4 regions of the Streptomyces sp. NBC_00829 genome follow, and region 4 is predicted to be linked to each of the others. Evidence: riboswitches for the same ligand, from Rfam matches in the RefSeq annotation. Region 4 holds a riboswitch; each other region holds the start of a gene.
The links. Region 4 has a riboswitch for cyclic di-AMP ahead of OG293_RS02710 (transglycosylase SLT domain-containing protein). Riboswitches for the same ligand answer to the same signal wherever they lie in the genome.

Region 1 (4,654 bases), 6.4 Mb from region 4:
CCAGTGTGCGAGGGTGCTGCCCAAATACGGTTTCGCGTAGCAGAGTTCACCGCTTTGGGCGACAGATATATGCATATCTTGGTGGATCCCCACCCTGAGAGGCACGATAAGTGGCACTCTGGCGCGAAGCACAATCCGTGGCCGTCCTCGCAATTCCGCTACGAGTCGGAGCGCGGCCCCGGTGGGAAAGGGACAGCGTCGCCATGGCAGACCATCAGGAAGCCTCCGTCACTCTGCCGAGCGATCCCGCCTCGGTCTCCGCGGCCCGCAGATACGTCACAAGCGTCGTCTCCGAATGGGGAATGGCGATCGGGACAGAGGCCATCGACACCGTCCGGCTGATCGTCTCCGAACTCGCCACCAACGCAGTGCAGCACACCTTCGGCCAGTCCCCGACGTTCACCGTCGACCTGAGGCTCGAACGGGAGGAGGAACTGCGCATCGGCGTCACGGACAGTCACCCCCGCTGGCCGCAGCGGCTGCCTGCCGCCGTCCGCCAGGACAACGGCCGAGGGATGGTCATCATCCGCAGCCTGACCGCGGAGTGCGGCGGGCAGCTCTCGGTCACCCCGACACCTGAGGGCGGCAAGACCGTGTGGATCGCCCTGCCGTGGACGGCGCCGGTGCAGAACTGACCGGAAAGCGCGGTGACCCGAGGGGCGGCGGGGCGGTCAGCCACCGGCGCGCCCGAATGCGCCACGCAGCAGAGCCCGCAGGGACTCGGCCGCCGGACCCGACTCCTCACCCCGGTGCGCCACCGAGATCGTCCGTCTGAAGGCCGCCGGTTCCAACTGCCGTACGCCGAGCGGTGTCGCCGCCATCGAGGCCGCCATCTCCGGCACCACCGCCACTCCGAGCCCGGAACTGACCAGCGCGCACACGAGCGCGTAGCCGGGTGACTCGCAGACCACGGCGGGAGTCATCCCGGCCGAGGCCAAGGCGGCCTCGACACCTTTGCGCGACGGATGCGAGGGAGCACTGCTGATCAGAGGCTGCCCTGCGAGATCGGCGACCGGCAGCCGCCCCGAGCCACCCGCGAGCGCATGCCCGGGGGCCGTGACCAGCACCAGCTCCTCCACGAGCAGCGGCTCCAGGAGCACCCCGGGCGGCAGCGGCGCGGGTTCCGCCGGTTCGTACGCATGCGTCAGCGCCAGATCCGCCTCACCGGCCGCCACCGCCACGACCCCGCCCGGCGGTTCGTACTCCGCGACCGCCAGTTCCACGTCCGGGTGCGCCCGGCGAAAGGCGCTCAGCACCGGCGGCAGCAGATGGACGCCCACCGTCGTGAACGTGCCGACACGCAGTCGCCCTCCGGACAGCCCAGCGAGCCGCGCCAGCTCGTGCCGGGCCCGCTCCATCTCGTCGAGCACCCGGCGGGCCCGCGCCGCGAGCAGTTCACCCGCGGCCGTCAGCCGCGCCCCGCGATGATGCCGCACGAGCAGCGTCACTCCCGCCTCGCGCTCCAATTTGGCCAGCTGCTGGGAGCGCGGGCGCGGTGTACCCCAGCCGGGCGGCGGCGCGGGTGATCGAACCGGCCTCCGCGACGGCGACAAGCGCCGCGAGCCGCGTCGGGTCGTACATGACTCCCCTTAAGCATTGCTTTAGGCAGACCCAGAAGATTGCAAGTACACCGTAAAGGCTGAATCGGCCCACGATGGGGCCATGGACGCACAACTGATCGCCTTCCTGGGAGTCGCCGCAGGCATGGTCGCCATGCCGGGCGCGGATTTCACCGTCGTCGTGCGCAATGCGCTCGCCTCGCGGCCGGAGGGTCTGGCCACCGCCGTCGGGGTCGCCGGGGGGCTGCTCGTGCACACAGCCCTGGCGGTCGCGGGACTCGCGGCCGTCCTTGTCGCGGTGCCGGCGCTGTACCGCGCGCTCCAGATCGCGGGCGGCGTCTATGTGCTCTGTCTGGGTGTGCGAGCCGTACGGGCCGCGCTGCGTCCGGCGCCCGTGACGCAGGATCCGCGGGGGGAGGCGGCCGGCGGTGTCGGCCGCGGCCTGCGCCAGGGATTCCTCACCAATGTGCTGAACCCCAAGGCGCCGATCCTCTTCCTCAGCCTGCTCCCGCAGTTCGTGCCGGACGGGGCGTCGGTCCTGCCGCGCACTCTGCTGCTCGCCGCGATCGTCGTCGCGCTGGCCCTGATCTGGTTCCCGGCGGTGGCGCTGCTGGTGGACCGGCTCGGGAACCGGCTGCGTCGGCCGCGCACGACTCGCGCGGTCGAGGGGGTCACGGGCGGGGCGCTGACCGCGCTCGGCGTGACCCTGCTGGCGGCGCCGCTGACGCACTGACGCACCGGGTGCACCACGGGGAGGGCCCGCGCCGACCACCGGTGACGAACGGTGATCGGCGCGTGACCGTCAAGGGCCCGTCAGCGCACCCGGCCGTACCAGACGCGCTTGGTCCAGATCTTCTCCAGCTTCACCCAGGATCCGGTCTTCGGCGAGTGCCAGATCTTGCCTCTGCCGGCGTAGATGCCCACGTGGTAGACGCTGCTGCCGGAGTGGAAGAAGACCAGATCTCCCTGCTGCCGGGAGGACGCCGAGATGTGGCGCGTCTTGTTGTACTGCTGCTGAGCCGTACGCGGGAGCTTCTTGCCCGCCTTCTTGTACGAATACAGCGTCAGCCCCGAGCAGTCGAAACGGGACGGACCCGCCGCGCCGTAGCGGTACGGCGCTCCCTTCTTCGAGGCGGCCACCTTGAGCGCCTTGCCCGCGTGCGTCGTTGCCGCGTGTGCCTCGGAGACGGCGCCGGGCGCCAGCAGCGTGCCGCCGACGGCGGCGAGGGTCAGGGCCGATACGGCTCCTGCCCGGGTCAGCAGAAACGGGACATGAATCTGCGCAGTCATGCGCAACCCTTCGTCAGCCGCCTGTGAAGGGTGACCTGTCGGGTTCGGACGGACGAAGATGCCCGGCCGCGGATGCGGCTTCACCCCGAGGGACGACCGGACTGCCCGGCTGTCCCGTACTGCTTGGGTCCTCCACTCCTGCCGATGCACTTCTGTCGACCAGTCATCCGATGCGGCGGCAGGACTCGGCGTCCGCTCGGACCGCCCCGCCGAGGTGGCGGGGGCTTGTCGTCCCAGGGATCTTGACCCACGGCATGCCGGATTTCCGAACCGAAACGGCGGTTTGTGACCTTTACCACCACTCACCTGTTCGGGTGGACAGGGCCATTTCGGCGACCTGTTCGCGACGCGTAAGGACCCTCGCACCAGCAGTGGAACGGGTTGTTCCGCTCGTTCGGTCGTCGTGGTGCGCAAGTTGTGCGTAGCTGTTGGGTGACCGGCAACTCCACCGAATGAGGGATGGTCATCAGTACACCGATGGCGGTTGACGGAAGGCCGATCGTCCGTCAACTCGGAGCTGCGGGCCGCAGCGTCACCCGATCGGAGCGGCGTTCGCGGTCGAGCAACCTCAGGGAGTTCGGGTGGCAGCGTCGGGCGCTCAGCCGAACCCAGGGAGCGGAGCGAGGCCTTGCGGTTCTTGACCACGTGATCGACCGGGCCGTAGGTCCTGGCGTCCTCGGCGCCGAAGATCGTCTCGCGCTCCAGATCGGCGGCGATCCGCTCCGGAGTCTGACCCGTATGGCGTACGAGCGTGCCGGTCAGCTGCTCCCGCAGCCGCAGCAGCTCCTGTGCGTGGATCTGGGCGAGCACCCGGCCTCGCCCCACCAGGAACCGGTGAGCACGCCGAGCCAGCTGTGGGCCAGGGCGGCCGAGGTGAGGCCGACGAGCGCCGAAGCGCCGATGAGTGTGGTCGCCGCGCGGGCTCCGCGCAGCCCCAGCAGCGTGACCGCGGCTCCCGCCGCGACGCCCGCGAGGGCCCGCGGCAGGATGCTCGACGCCAGCGCGCTGCCGCGCGGATCGCCCGCCGGTGTCGGTACGACGTCCGTCACCTTCACCGCGGTGCCGGCCGGTGCCTGTGCGGTGACCGCCTCCGTGAGCAACTGGGCCACGACCGGGCTGCCGGCCGAAGCGGTCATGAGCCGGGGTCCTTGGTCGCTCACCACGATCGCCCCGTATACGACCCGGTCCTCGATCGCGGTGCCGGCGGCGGCCTCGTCGTAGCGCGGCGCGTGGGGGTGTCGGCGACGGTGCCGCCCGCTGCCTTGCGCGCAATGGCTTCCACGCCACGTCGATGCAGGACATCCTGCGCGAAGCGGGCCTCTCTGCCGGTGCCGTGTACCGCTACTTCCGAAGGAGGAGCTGATCGCGGCCATCGCCGGGGAGGCCTTCGTCGGGATCTGAGCGGCTTTCGACGAAGCCGCCCGGTCCACTCCGCCGCCCATGCCGGACGCCCTCCTCGGCCGTGTCCTGCGCGGCATGCTGGCCGAGCAGGTTCCCGGCGGCGACAAGCAGGCCTTCGCCCGGCTCATCGATCAGGTGTGGACCGAGACGCTGCGCAGCGAGGAGCTCGCCGCCACGCTTGCCGAGGGGTACGCCGGTCGGCGCTCGGCCTGGGCGGAGCTGGTCGAGGCGTACCGCGCGGGCGGCCTGATGGACGCCGACGTACCCGCCGACCATGTGGCCCGCACGCTCATCGCCACCGCCCAGGGGTTCGTCGCGCAGCAGGCGCTCTTCGGTGACACGCAGGCCGAGGCCATCGAGGACGGGCTGGGGGGACTGATGTCCATGGGGCGGGCGAAGATCAG
Region 2 (4,654 bases), 2.5 Mb from region 4:
CACTCCCACCACGGTCCCCAGGCCGAACTGGTCGTGCGTGACCCGGTCGCCGACCGCAAGCGAGATCACCGGCTTGTCGCTCGCACGCCGCGTGGCGAATCCCGACGCGCCGCCGCCCGACCTCGAACGGGACGAGGACAGCGACGAAGTGATACCGGAGGTCGGGCCCGCGGGCGCGGCCATCGGTCCGGTCCGCTTCCACTGCAGGTGCCGGTCCGGGATCTCCTCCAGGAACCGCGACGGCGGGTTGTACGAGGGCTGGCCCCAGGCGCTGCGCAACGACGACCGCGTCAGATAGAGCCGCTCCCGGGCGCGGGTGATGCCGACGTACGCCAGCCGCCGCTCCTCCTCCAGCTCCTTGGCCTGCCCCAGGGCGCGCATGTGCGGGAAGACACCGTCCTCCATGCCCGTCAGGAACACCACGGGGAACTCAAGGCCCTTGGCCGTGTGCAGGGTCATCAGCGTGATGACGCCGGAGCCGTCCTCGTCCTCGTCGGGGATCTGGTCGGAGTCGGCGACGAGCGCGACCTTCTCCAGGAACTCGGCGAGGGTGCCCGCACCCTCCTCCTCCGCGCGTTCCTGCTCGAACTCAAGCGCGACCGCGGCCAGTTCCTGAAGGTTCTCGATGCGCGTCTCGTCCTGCGGGTCGGTCGACGCCTGGAGCTCGGCGAGATACCCGGTCCGCTCCAGGACGGCCTCCAGCACCACCGCCGGGCCCGCGCCCGAGTCGACGACCGTGCGCAGCTCCTCCATGAGGACGTTGAAGCGCTTGACGGCGTTGGCGGAGCGGGCCGCCATGCCGTACGCCTCGTCGACGCGGCGCAGCGCCTGCGGGAAGGTGATCTTCTCGCGCAGCGCGAGCGCGTCGATCATCGCCTCGGCGCGGTCGCCGATGCCGCGCTTGGGGACATTCAGGATGCGGCGCAGGGGCACATTGTCCTCGGGGTTGGCGAGGACCCGCAGATAGGCGAGGACGTCCCGGACCTCCTTGCGCTCGTAGAAGCGCACTCCGCCGACGACCTTGTACGGCAGGCCGACGCGGATGAAGATCTCTTCGAAGACTCGGGACTGGGCGTTCGTACGGTAGAAGATGGCGACGTCACCGGCCTTGGCGTCACCCGCGTCCGTGAGCCGGTCGATCTCGTCGGCGACGAACTGCGCCTCGTCGTGCTCGGTGTCGGCGACATAGCCGGTGATCTGGGCGCCCGCCCCGGCGTTCGTCCACAGGTTCTTGGGTCGGCGGCTTTCGTTCCGCTCGATGACGGCGTTGGCGGCGGAGAGGATCGTCTGCGTCGAGCGGTAGTTCTGCTCCAGCAGGATCGTCGTCGCGTCCGGGTAGTCCTCCTCGAACCGGAGGATGTTGCGGATGGTCGCGCCCCGGAAGGCGTAGATCGACTGGTCCGCGTCACCGACGACGCACAGTTCGGCAGGGGGCAGATCCTCCTGGCCCGTGCCCACCAGCTCGCGCACGAGTGTGTACTGAGCGTGGTTGGTGTCCTGGTACTCGTCGACCAGCACGTGCCGGAAGCGGCGCTGGTAGTGCTCGGCGACGTCGGGGAACGCCTGGAGCAGATGCACCGTCGTCATGATGATGTCGTCGAAGTCCAGGGCGTTGGCCTCGCGCAGCCGCGCCTGGTACATGCGGTACGCCTCGGCCAGCGTCTTCTCGAAGCCGTCCACGGCCTGGTCGGCGAAGGTCTCCTCGTCGATCAGCTCGTTCTTCAGATTCGAGATCTTGGCGCTGAAGGACTTCGGGGGGAACTTCTTGGGGTCGAGGTCCAGATCACGGCAGACGAGCGCCATCAGCCGCTTGGAATCCGCCGCGTCGTAGATCGAGAACGACGAGGTGAAGCCCAGCCTCTTGGACTCGCGGCGCAGGATGCGCACGCACGCGCTGTGGAAGGTCATCACCCACATGGCGTTGGCGCGCGGGCCGACGAGCTGCTCGACGCGCTCCTTCATCTCGCCGGCGGCCTTGTTGGTGAAGGTGATCGCCAGTATCTGACCGGGGTGGACGCTGCGGGTGCCCAGCAGATGAGCGATGCGGTGGGTCAGCACGCGCGTCTTGCCCGAGCCGGCTCCGGCGACGATGAGCAGGGGCGAACCGGTGTGCACGACGGCGGCGCGCTGCTGTTCGTTCAGCCCTTCCAGCAGGGCGGCCGGGTCCACGACGGTGCGCGGAGCGCCGTCGCGGTGGTACGGATCCCGGGCCGGGGGCACGTCGAACGCACCCTGGAAGAGATCGTCGGGGATCTCCTCCTGGGCCGAATCCTCGGGCGGCGGCGGAGGGTGCTCCGAGCTGGGCTGGAGGTCCGCCAGGAAGCTGTCGTCAAAGAGGCTGCTCATCGCTCTACGAGTCTAGGCCGCCGCACTGACAGCTTGCCGCCGCATCGGGATACGGCCGGAATCCGACGCTGCCCGGACCCGGCGGCCACCGGGCAACCCTCCGTGACGAAACGATGCCACCAGGTCATCAGCCGGAACACAACGCTCCATGGATCACTCATGTCACGAAAATGTATCGGACAAATCGAACATCAACCTTCACAGCAACCATACGAGTTGGCTACCGTGCTCGATCAGGCAGCCCGTACCCCCCTGGCGATCCACGTCACATCGGGCGGCCTGCGCCGAATCCGGACTTTCCGCAGGGGAGTTCGGAACCGGGGACCCACCATGCACGACCTGGGGTGAATCGGACCGTGACTCCATCCGGTCCGTAGGGCGATCTTCCGTTCCGCCCGAACCCGACAGCTAACCCGGTAGGCGGTCCACGGAAGAAGGAGATGTCGGCCTTGGCGTCGCATCGCAAAGCGCGAAGTCGAACCGTAAAGACCTCCCCAGCCGTCGGATTCACGACGGCCGCCCTCGCCTCCGTCTCGCTGCTGTCGACGCAGAGCGCCGACGCCTCGCCCGCCGAGCCGAAGCCCTCCGTCGAGGAGGTGCAGAAGAAGGTCGACGATCTCTACCGGCAGGCCGGCACCGCGACCGAGAACTACAACAAGGCCAAGGAGTCCACCGACGAGAAGCGGCGCGAGGTCGACAAGCTCCTCGACGACACCGCCAAGCGCACGGACAAGCTCAACGAGTCCCGCCGGGCGCTCGGCTCGTTCGCGGCCGCGCAGTACCGCACCGGCGCGGTCACACCGACCGCCGCGCTGCTCTTCGCGGACAGCCCCGAGTCGTACTTCGACCAGACCCAGCTGATGAGCCGGATGACCGACCGTCAGCGCGTGGCCGTCACCGACTACGAGACCGAGCAGGCCGCCGCCGCCAAGCAGCGCGCGCGGGCCACCAAGAGCCTGGAGTCGCTCACCGACTCGCAGGAGGCCCTGCGCACCAGCAAGCAGGAAGTCCAGACGAAGCTCGCCGAGGCCCGGTCGCTGCTGTCGAAGCTGACGGCCGAGGAGAAGGCACGGCTCGCCGCGCTCGAGCGGGAGAAGCAGGAAGAGGCCCGGCGTAAAGCCCAGGAGAAAGCGGAGGCCGAGGCCCGCGCCAGGGCCGAGGCCGCGCGCAAGAAGAAGGAGGGCGGCGGCCAGGACGGGGACACGGGGACGGGTTCCGGTTCCGCCGACGGCTCGTACACGGCCAAGGCCGACAAGGTTCTCGCCTTCGCCCGCGCCCAGATGGGCAAGCCGTACGTCTGGGGTGCGACGGGGCCGAGTTCGTACGACTGCTCGGGACTGACCCAGGCCGCCTGGAAGGCCGCGGGCGTGGACCTGCCGCGCACCACCTGGGACCAGGTGAAGGTCGGCAAGCGCGTCGAGACGAAGGACCTGCTCCCGGGCGACCTGGTCTTCTTCTACGACGACATCAGCCACGTCGGCATCTACATCGGCAACGGCAAGATGATCCACGCACCCAAGCCCGGGGCGAACGTGCGCGAGGAGTCGATCTACTACATGCCGATCTACGGGAGCGTGCGTCCCGCCTGATCGTCGGCGAGGCGGCGGCGCAGGAACGGAGATGGGCCCGGAACGCCCGGACGCGGATGCGCGTCCGGGCGTTCCGGCGTCCGCGCCCCGCTCCGGCGTTCACGTCCCGGTTCCGGCGTCCGCGCCCCGCTCCGGCGTCCGCGCCCCGCTCCGGCGTTCACGTCCGAGGCCTCACTCCCGCCATACCACCGCACTCCCGGCAACAGTGCCTCATCCGCCGCATCGGTCGCAGCGGCACAGGGATGGGCGACCGTGACCGCAGTCCCGTTCTCAGAAACGCTCGTGACCGTCCACCTTCGGGCACTTTCGGTCCTTACACCGCATGTCCGCGACCCTCAGGCTTAGCGTCCTCCCTCAGGTGACCGACTCCCCACCGCCGCCGGGCTCCCGGGCGGCAGCCGATCACCACCGCCGAGAGATCCGGCGGCGGACCGCTCCCCCTGTGCGGACCGCCGTCGGAGGCTCGGACCGCAGGGACGACGGAAGGACGTGGACGCCCCCGTGGCTTCGCACCGGAAACCGAAGCAGCATCCGCTCACCGGGCCTGCTGCCCGGACCGCCGTCACGCTTGCGCTCGCGGGTGCCGCAGCCGCGACCGCATTCGAGGGCACCGGGTATGCCGAGCCCTCTCTCACCCCCGCGCAGATCAAGACCAAGGTCGACCGGCTCTACCAGGAGGCCGAGGAGGCCACCGAGAAGTACAACGGGGCCAAGGAGCA
Region 3 (4,654 bases), 3.6 Mb from region 4:
CCGCCGACCCGGCCGGCGCGGACACGCTCGGCGCGACCGTGATAGCGCCCGTCGTCGAGGAGAGCGCGAAGGCCGCCGCGATCCTGCTCATCTTCCTGTTCCGCAGACGGGACTTCACCGGGATCGTCGACGGCGTCGTCGTCGCCGGCTTCACCGCGACCGGCTTCGCCTTCACGGAGAACATCCTCTACCTGGGCACCGCATTCGGTGAGGACCAGGAGATAGGCACGTCGGGCCTGGGCTCGGTGACGGCGGCGACCTTCTTCGTACGGATCGTCATGTCGCCGTTCGCCCATCCGCTCTTCACCGTGCTCACCGGCATCGGCTTCGGGATCGCCGCGCTCGCCGCGCGCCGCCAGCGGATCCGCCGGGTGGCGCTGCCGCTGCTCGGCCTGGCGCTGGCGATGGGCATGCACGCCCTGTGGAACGGCTCGTCGTCGCTCTTCGGTCCGTTCGGCTTCTATGCCGTGTACGGCGCGTTCATGGTCCCCGTCTTCGGGCTGCTGATCTGGCTCGCGATCTGGAGCCGGCAGCGCGAACTGCGCACGATATCAACCCAGTTGCGGGCGTATGCCGCGGCCGGCTGGCTGACGTCCGACGAACCGCACGCGCTGTCCTCGATGCAGGCGCGCACCATGGCCCGTGACTTCGCGCGCCGCGCCCAGGGCCCGGCCGCCGCTCATGCCGTCTCGGAGTACGAGCGGTTCGCGACGACCCTGGCGTTTCTGCGCCACAGGGCCCACCGGGGCACGGTCGGCCCCGACTTCGTGGCGCGCGAGCAGGAGCTGCTCCACCATCTGTGGCAGCGCAAGGACGTCGCCGGTCCTGCGCTGACCTACGCGGCCCGGGCCACGGGACGTGCGTGGACCCCGCCGCCCTACCGCGACTACGGCGGCTACAACCCGTACCGCTCGTCCTAGACCGGTACCGCTCGCCCCCGGGGTGTCACTCGCCCCGGGGTCGTGTCACTCGCCCCGGGCCCGCTCCTGCGGATCGGGCCGCCGGGCCGTGTCCAAGGCATCGGTGACGCCCCGGACGGAGGCCTCAGACAGTCAGGCCCTTGTCCCGCAGCCAGGTCATCGGGTCGACACCGCTTCCGCCCGGAGTGTGGACCTCCAGGTGCAGATGCGGGCCCGTCACGTTGCCGGTCGCGCCGACGCGGCCGATCGTCTCGCCCGTCGACACCTTCTGGCCGACGCTCACCGACATCGAGGACTGGTGGCAGTACCAGACCTCCGTACCGTCGTCGAGCTCCAGCACCGTGCGGTAGCCGTAGGAGCCGGACCAGCCCGCCGACTTGACCGTGCCGCTGTGGACGGCCTTGACCGGGGTACCGCTGGGGGCCGCGAAGTCCAGACCCGTGTGGTAGCCCGAGGACCACATGGAGCCGGCCTCGCCGAAGGTGGAGGTGATGGTGTACGAGGAGGTGGGCAGGGCGTAGCTCTTCGCGAGCTCGGCCAGTCGCGCGGCCTCCGCCTTGGCCGCCGCCTCCGCCTCGGCCTTCTTCTTCGCGGCCTCGGCCGCCGTCTGCTGCTTGGCCGCCTCCGCAGCGGCCTTCTCGGCGGCAAGCTTCTCCGCGGCGGCCTTGGCCTCGGCCTCCGCCTCGCTCTGCTGCTGCTCGGCCTGCTGGAGGATGCGGGCGCGCAGCGCCTCACCGGCGCCGCTCGCGTCCTGCGTACCGGCCCGGGAGTCGGTGGCGATGCTCATCGTGGTCAGCGGGCCCGTGTCACCGGTGTCCGCTTCCTTGTCGTCGGACATGAAAGAACCGACACCGGGCAGGGACTTGGCGTCGGGAAGGTTGTCCGCGATGGAGTCGGGGAGCGATATGGAGACCGGCGGCTTGTTCTGCGCGGTGGCCATGCCGCCCGCGCCGACCGCGGCGATCACGCCGACACCGAGCACCGTGGAACTGCGGGCGAGTCCGCCGCGCTGCTTCATGACGCGGTGCCGACCGCGCACCGGTCGGACGGAGTCCTCGGTGGGGTTCCATTCCTCCCACGCCCGCTCCGGCGTCTCGTCGCCGAAGACATCAGTTTCGAAGGGTGATGCGGGGGCAGGTGTGTTGGACGCCACGGAGGCGTGCTCCTTTCCTTCCTTCTCGCCTACCGGGTTAGCTGACGGGTTCGGAGCAGGAAGGTCTCCTACGGGCGCTTCAGCCGCGAAAAGAGCGGCAAAAGATACCCGATTCACCCCAATTGATGGTTCCCCGGTTCCCTTGCGGAATTCGGCGCGTGCGCACGGTGCCGCCTCTTGCGACGACTGGGACGACCGCGCTGCGTTATCGAACGTTAATAGACACCGGGGTCCGATTCCAAGCTGTTCCGGGTGATCGTTTAACTACCTTGCCCGGGACTTACCAGGACACAAGCAGCCGGACTCGGGCGACTTGATCGGCACTCGGGCCCGCCCCCTCGGCTGACGGTGCATCACATGTTATGCGGAGGGGCATCCCTCGATCACCCACGGTGCCGAGTGCCCGCAGCGCCTGTCGCCTGTGACCCCGGATGCCCACGGTCCCCGATGCCCGCGCCCAAAAATGCCCACGGTCCCCGATGCCCGCGATCCCGAGTGCCCGGGTACCGCCGGCGTCCGCCGCCATCAGCGGCTGCCCGGACCGCGCTTGACCACCGGAACGGTCCTGCGCCGGTCCGGCTGCCCGTCCGCCGGCCGGCTGACCGCGAGGAGTGCCATGTCGTCCGTGGTCCTGCCGCCCGTATACCGCCGTACATCGCCGACCAGCGCATCCAGAAGCTCCTCCGGCCCGGGAAAGAGCCGCCCGGCCAGCCGCTCGGCGGGGACGTAGAAGACGCCCTCCGCGTCGCGCGCCTCGGACAGCCCGTCCGTGTAGAGGAGCAGCGTGGCCCCGAAGGGCATCGGGTGCGTCTCCGCCCGGTCCGGCCATCCCCCCACGTCGCCCATCCCCAGCGGCAGCGCGGGCTCGGTCGGCTCCAGGCTGTCCAGGTCCCCGTCGGCGTACATCAGCAACGGCTCCGGATGCCCCCGGTTGACCACACGCACCACGCCCGCGTCACGCGGGATCTCGGCGAGCACGGCCGTGGTGAACCCCTCGACGGCGTCCAGACCGCTCCGGCGCGAGCCCTCGCGTCTCAGCGCCCGCTCCAGGCGAACGGCCACCCCTTCGAGCGAGCTCTCCTGCTCGGCGGCCTCCCGGAACGCCCCGATCACCACGGCCACCGTCTCGACCGCCTCCATCCCCTTGCCCCGTACGTCCCCGACCACCAGCCGCACGCCGTGCGGCGTGTCCTGTACGGCGAAGAGGTCACCGCCGATGAAGGCGTCGGCCTGGGCGGCCTCGTACCGCGCGGCGATCCGCAGCCCGGCGATCCGGTCGGCGGGCGTGGGCAGTACGGCCCGCTGGGCGGTCTCCGCGATCACCCGGGCGGACGCCAGACGGGCGCTGCTGCGCCGTACCACCCGGTTGATCAGCAGCGCGAGCCCCGAGACCGTGATCACGGTCGTCACCTCGGTGAAGGTGGTGATGTCCGAGGCGTTGCGGTTGTAGAAATGCAGCCCGGTCACGCCCAGGACCGCAGCGATCCCGGTCAGCAGGGTGCCGACCCAGGTGAAGATCGGGGCCGCGATCAGCGGCGCTGCGGCGAAGAGCGGGACCGCGGTGAACCGGGGCGGGCTCACGAGGTCGAAGATCCAGCCACCGACGATCATCAGCGCGGGCAGCGCACGCACGAACCGCTGAGCGGTGTCGGCGCCGCCCTGCTCTCGGTTCGCCACGGGTGCTCTCCTGCCCGGTCCGCCACGGCTGCGGACGGTACCGCGCCCCTCTCAGGCTGGACGCAGCGGCACCGGGCTGCGACTCGCTGTCCGCCAACCGGGCGAGCAGCCGGGGGCGGATACGACAGTGGCCCGGCACTCGTGTCGAGTGCCGGGCCACTGCCTTCAGTAGCGGGGACAGGATTTGAACCTGCGACCTCTGGGTTATGAGCCCAGCGAGCTACCGAGCTGCTCCACCCCGCGTCGGTGAACACAACCTTACGCCATCCGGAGCAAGATCAAATCCATTTACCGCGGGACTTCGGAAATTCGCACCGATACGGGCGCCCTGACGGGCGCCCACGGCCTCAGCGGCGGCGCAGACGCAGTGCGGTGAGCACGCCGCCGGCACCGATCAGGGCGGCGGCGAGGGCCGCGTACCAGGTGGTGTCGGAGGAGCCCGTGGAGGCGAGCGCACCGGTGGTGGTGACGGGGGTGTTCGCGCCGGTCGTCGCCGTGGCCGTGGCCGTGGCCGTGGCGGACGGAGTGGGGGACGCGGACGCCGAGGCGGTGGGCGACGGCGTGGCGGACGGGGTCGCCGACGGCTTTCCGCCCGGCGTGGTGGTGCCGCGCTCGGGGGCGATGGTGATCGCGCCGTCCGCGCCCAGGAACGGCGTCTTGTTGCCCTCGGCGAGCGAGCTCGACGCGTGCAGCTTCACCTTGAGCGGCTTCTGGACGCCCTTGAAGTCGACCACGCTCACCCGGAGGGTGGTGCGGTGCATGATGAAGTTCTTGCCGATGTCCGACAGCTGCCACTTGTTCTGGCCGTCGATCCGGGTGGCCCTGATGTAGCTGCCGTCGGCCGCGAGCTCCTCGACCACGAGCTGGGGGACGGCCTGCGTGTCGTCGGGGCCCTGCTCGACCT
Region 4 (4,654 bases):
TCATCCTGGAGGACCATCCGGCCATCGCCCCGGAGAGCCCCGGGGCGCTGTACGACGCCACCGAGATCGACGAGATCCTGGCGCTGCGCACCGCCGCCCTCACCGACGAGGAGAAGCGCGAGGCCCGCGGGACCGACGAACGGGCCGCCGCGGTGATCGACCTGGCCGACTCGATGCCGCCGGAGGTACTGGAACGCCTGCACGGCGCGGTGCGCGCGCTGCGCGACGTGACCGGCCCCGCCGCCTCTGAGACATCTCCGGCGGGAGGACGCGGATTCCCCGACGAACACGGAGTGGAGCGGCCGGACACCCCGTGGTGGGACCCGGCGAGCGACTCCGGCTTCGACCCGGCACGCGACCGGGTCCTGGTGGACGGCCGGTCGCTGGGCGCCGGAAGCCGCGTCGTGCTGCGGCCGGGCCTTCGGCGTACCGACGCCCAGGACCTGTTTCTGTACGGTCGCAGTGCCACGGTCGAGGCGGTGCTCCACGACGTGGACGGGGCGGTGCACCTGGCGGTGACGGTGGAGGGCGATCCCGGCGCCGACATCCGCCGTGAACAGGGCCGGTATCTGTACTTCCAGCCCGACGAGGTCGCCCCGCTGGAGGACGCATGAACGCGAGGAGCGCCACCCGGCCCGGTCGGCGGGTCCTGGTCGCCGGGGTGGGGAACATCTTCCTCGGCGATGACGGCTTCGGCGTCGAGACCGTACGCAGGCTCGCGGCCGAGCGGCTGCCCGAGGGCGTGGAGACCGCGGACATCGGCGTACGGGGGGTGCACCTGGCGTACCAGCTGCTCGACGGCTACGACACCGTCGTCCTGGTCGATGCCACGGAGCGCGGCCAGGAGCCCGGCACGTTGTATCTCATCGAACCCGACGCGCCCGGTGCCGTCGAGCCCCGGAACGCCCAGCTCGACGGCCACAAGATGTCACCCGACGCGGTGCTGGCCCTGCTGGGGACGCTCTGCGCCGGGACCGGCGCGCGCCCGCCGGGGCGCACGCTGGTCCTGGGCTGCGAACCCGCCTCCGTTGAGGAGGGCATCGGCCTCAGCCCGTCCGTGGCCGCCGCGGTTCCGGAGGCCGTACGGATGATCATGGGCCTGCTGCGGGACGGCGAACAGAAGACGTCCGCGTCACCGCCTGAGGCCGCCAAGGCCGCACAGTGAGGAGCACAGCATGAAGAAGACCATCATCGGCGGCGCGGCCGCCGCGGCCGCTCTGGCCGCCGTCGTCAAGCAGGTCCTGCCGGACCTCAGGCGCTATCTGCGCATGCGCAGGATGTGACGCCAGTGACGGGACGAGACGGCCCGAGCGGGTCTGCCGGGACGATCAGTAGGCGCCGTTCACGTTGTCGATCGAGCCGTACTTGTCGGCCGCGTAGTTGCAGGCGGCGGTGATGTTGGCGACCGGGTCGTAGCTGTCCATCGACGTGCCGGGCACGTGGTAGGCGAGGAACGTGGGGTCGATGACCTGGAGGAGTCCCTTGGACGGCGTTCCGGCCGCGGCGTTGGAGTCCCAGTTGTTGATGGCCAGCGGGTTGCCCGAGGACTCGCGCATCACGTTGCGGTGGATGCCCTCGTAGGTGCCGGGGATGCCGTGCTTGGCCATGACGTCCAGCGACTCCTTGATCCAGCCGTCCAGATCGTTGGTGTAGGTCTTGGCCTTGGCGGGCTTCGCGGCGGTCTTGGCGGGCTTCGCGGCGGTCTTGGCGGGCTTCGCGGCAGCGGTGGTCTTGGCGGACAGGGCGGTCGTCCGCGCGGAACGGTTGGCCCGCTCCGGCGCGGAGGACGCGCGGGCGCCCGTTGCGGCCTTCTTGCCGATCGTCAGCTTGAGGCCGGGGTGAATCAGCGACGGGTTGTCGCCCACGGCCTGCCGGTTGTCCTGGTAGAGCCGCTTCCAGCCGCCGTTGAGCGCGTGGTCCGACGCGATCTTGGAGAGGGAGTCGCCCGTGATGACGGAATAGATCGTCGGTCCGGCCTTCTTCGTGACGACCGGAGTCGCGGGGGCGACAGCCGGCGCCACGGCCTTCACCGCGACGGCGGAGTGCGCGACCGGCTGCACCGCGGAGGCTGTGGTCGCGCCGATCACCGGGAGGGCGAGCGCGGCGCCGCCCGCTCCGGCTGCCATGAAACAACGGGTGAGGGGGCTGGACTTGGGACGGCGGTGCTTGCCCTTTGCAGGCATGACGAATTCCTCTCCGTCGCCTGCGAGGTGAGCTGTCGGGTTCGGGCTGGAGATGCCCGGTCGCACTGGAATGCGACTTCACCCCAAGCCGTTCCGGATTCCGGATCGGCGGCTTACCTGGGTCCCCCGCTCCTGCCGCACGTGAGTGGGTTCGGTTTACCGGACGGCGGCAGGATTCGGCGGTCCGTCCGGGATTGACGGTGACGTTAAGCGAGAGGGACTCGATGGAACAAGTCCCGAATTCACCACTGCAATGGGGCATGTGGATTCTGGCGGGAGAAATTGCGTGATCCAATTCGAGCGGATAACTCAACTTTCTTTCTGCGGTACGGGTCTGGGCGTGGCCGATGTTTCTCGCGTGACCTTGGAGACGTGACTCATGTCACGGGATATGACGTGTGGTGATCTGTTCCGCGGCACTGCGAAATAGCATGACAAGTCGTGCGAGTTCCCCCAATATGGATGCCGGGTGCAATGTTGAGCAAAAGCTCATTCCGGACACTTTGAACCCCGCTGTTTGTCCGGTCTCGGATATTCGACTCCCATATTTCGCCTATACTCCTTTAGCGCCGCTTATCGGTAGGATCTGCCCGTTTGAGGTGCAATCGCGTCCCCTCGGGCGGCACGCGACGTGATGTGGCCACGGCCCCGGCCGCGCACTCCGCTCCCTGCGATGTCCCCGGCTGCACCGAACGGTGTACGCGGCCCCACGGCGTCGGCGTGCCGGTCTCCCGGCCACGGGGTACCTGCCTGTAATGGTCCCGAGCGGGCCCCGGCCGCACCCGGCCAGGGCGGTCGACAGCTCGGCCTGTGCCAGGACGGAGACCGATGCACGAGATGTCCATCGCGCTGGCCGTGGTCGGTCAGGTGGAGCAGGCGGCGGCCGAAGCGGGCGATGTCACCGCGGTGACGTCCGTACGGCTCCAGGTAGGCGAACTGGCCGGAGTCGTGCCCGACGCGCTGTCCTTCTGCTTCGAACTGGCCTGCGCCGGCACTGTTCTTGAGGGTGCCGAACTGGTCACCGAATCCGTGCCCGGCCGCGCCCGCTGTGCCCCATGCGCTGATGAATGGGCAGTCGGCATGCCCCCGCAGCTGTGCTGCCCGGGGTGCGGAGAGGCGACCGCCGAACTGCTCGCCGGCCGCGAGCTGCAGATCGTCAGCGTGCACTGGGAGGACGGCCAGCCGCACGCCTGCACCCGTGAAACCGTCTCCGAGGAGTGCTGAAGCAATGTGCCGTGAGGTCGATCTGCACCAGGCCGTACTCGCCAAGAACGACGCGACAGCGGCCACTTTGCGCGCCGAACTCGCCGCCCGTGGGACCACCGTGGTCAATCTGCTCTCCAGTCCCGGCAGCGGCAAGACGGCACTGCTCGAGGCCGAACTGCTGCTCGCCCGGGATCGGGGAGTACCGGTCGCGGCCCTCACGGCCGATCTGGCCACCGAGAACGACGCAATGCGGTTGGCCCGTTCCGGAGTTCCGGTCAAGCAGGTACTGACCGACGGCCTCTGCCATTTGGAGGCCGGAATGCTGAGTCGGCACATCGACGGATGGCTCCCCGATGCCACCCGACTGCTGTTCGTGGAGAACGTGGGCAACCTCGTCTGCCCGGCCTCCTACGATCTCGGGGAATCCTTGCGAGTTGTCCTCGCATCGGTGACGGAGGGCGAGGACAAACCCCTGAAGTACCCCACCGCCTTTGGCCTTGCGCAACTGGTCGTGATCACCAAGACCGATATCGCGGAAGCCGTGGAATTCGACGAAGCCGCTTTTCGTGCGCATGTCGAACAGGTCAATCCGGGTGTGGAAGTGCTGCTGACGTCGGCGCGTGGCGGGACGGGGATCGGGGCTCTGCTGGACCGGGCCGTGGCTACGGCCGACGGCGGGGTGACGCACGCACCCGTCATGGCCCGCCAGGAGCACATCCATCGACACGAACACGGCACGCACTCCCACACGGCGGGCTCGGGCGCCCTGGCGCAGTCGGGCTCGTGACCGGTACGCAGCCGGGCGCCACCGTCGTCGACCGGACGGTCGGGCGCAGGCGGGTCACTGTCCGGGGTGTCGTCCAGGGCGTCGGGTTCCGGCCCTTCGTCTACGCGCTGGCCACCCGGCTGGACCTCGTCGGACATGTGACCAACACGGCTGAGGGTGTTGTCGCGGAAGTCGAAGGACCACCCAGGGCCCTGAAGTCGTTCTGCGACCGGATCTCGGCCGAGGCGCCACCGCTCGCCCGCGTGGAATCCGTCGACCACGAGGACGTACCCCCGGCAGGGGGACACGGATTCACCATCGCCGCCTCCCGTAGCGGCGGGCCCGCGCGCACGTTGGTCTCCCCGGACATGGCCACCTGCGCCGCCTGTCTGGCAGAACTGGCCGACCCGTCCGACCGGCGCCACCGGCACCCCTTCATCACCTGTACGCACTGCGGCCCGCGCTTCACCATCGTCACCGGCCTGCCGTACGACCGGTC

Region 1: another riboswitch for cyclic di-AMP. It lies ahead of OG293_RS31785 (C40 family peptidase); the one in region 4 lies ahead of OG293_RS02710 (transglycosylase SLT domain-containing protein).
Region 2: another riboswitch for cyclic di-AMP. It lies ahead of OG293_RS13485 (NlpC/P60 family protein); the one in region 4 lies ahead of OG293_RS02710 (transglycosylase SLT domain-containing protein).
Region 3: another riboswitch for cyclic di-AMP. It lies ahead of OG293_RS18770 (M23 family metallopeptidase); the one in region 4 lies ahead of OG293_RS02710 (transglycosylase SLT domain-containing protein).

What each region holds. Positions count from the first base shown of each region.
Region 1 is NZ_CP108867.1:7,077,002-7,081,655, forward strand. It holds gene OG293_RS31770 (ATP-binding protein) at 204-635, shown strand; partial or broken gene OG293_RS31775 (LysR family transcriptional regulator) at 672-1,581, opposite strand; gene OG293_RS31780 (LysE family translocator) at 1,663-2,292, shown strand; gene OG293_RS31785 (C40 family peptidase) at 2,373-2,849, opposite strand; cyclic di-AMP (ydaO/yuaA leader) riboswitch at 2,853-3,037, opposite strand; partial or broken gene OG293_RS31790 (ATP-dependent Clp protease proteolytic subunit) at 3,543-3,674, opposite strand; partial or broken gene OG293_RS31795 (ABC transporter permease) at 3,659-4,066, opposite strand; partial or broken gene OG293_RS31800 (TetR/AcrR family transcriptional regulator) at 4,024-4,654, shown strand, end outside.
Region 2 is NZ_CP108867.1:3,179,224-3,183,877, forward strand. It holds gene pcrA (DNA helicase PcrA) at 1-2,346, opposite strand, end outside; cyclic di-AMP (ydaO/yuaA leader) riboswitch at 2,619-2,784, shown strand; gene OG293_RS13485 (NlpC/P60 family protein) at 2,787-3,935, shown strand; gene OG293_RS13490 (NlpC/P60 family protein) at 4,437-4,654, shown strand, end outside.
Region 3 is NZ_CP108867.1:4,268,804-4,273,457, reverse strand. It holds gene OG293_RS18775 (PrsW family intramembrane metalloprotease) at 1-920, shown strand, start outside; gene OG293_RS18770 (M23 family metallopeptidase) at 1,045-2,073, opposite strand; cyclic di-AMP (ydaO/yuaA leader) riboswitch at 2,085-2,240, opposite strand; gene OG293_RS18765 (PP2C family protein-serine/threonine phosphatase) at 2,599-3,750, opposite strand; tRNA gene OG293_RS18760 (tRNA-Met) at 3,920-3,993, opposite strand; gene OG293_RS18755 (LPXTG cell wall anchor domain-containing protein) at 4,098-4,654, opposite strand, start outside.
Region 4 is NZ_CP108867.1:655,965-660,618, reverse strand. It holds gene OG293_RS02725 (hypothetical protein) at 1-614, shown strand, start outside; gene OG293_RS02720 (hydrogenase maturation protease) at 611-1,165, shown strand; gene OG293_RS02715 (DUF6893 family small protein) at 1,176-1,283, shown strand; gene OG293_RS02710 (transglycosylase SLT domain-containing protein) at 1,329-2,183, opposite strand; cyclic di-AMP (ydaO/yuaA leader) riboswitch at 2,188-2,350, opposite strand; gene OG293_RS02705 (hydrogenase maturation nickel metallochaperone HypA) at 3,012-3,407, shown strand; gene hypB (hydrogenase nickel incorporation protein HypB) at 3,412-4,176, shown strand; gene hypF (carbamoyltransferase HypF) at 4,173-4,654, shown strand, end outside.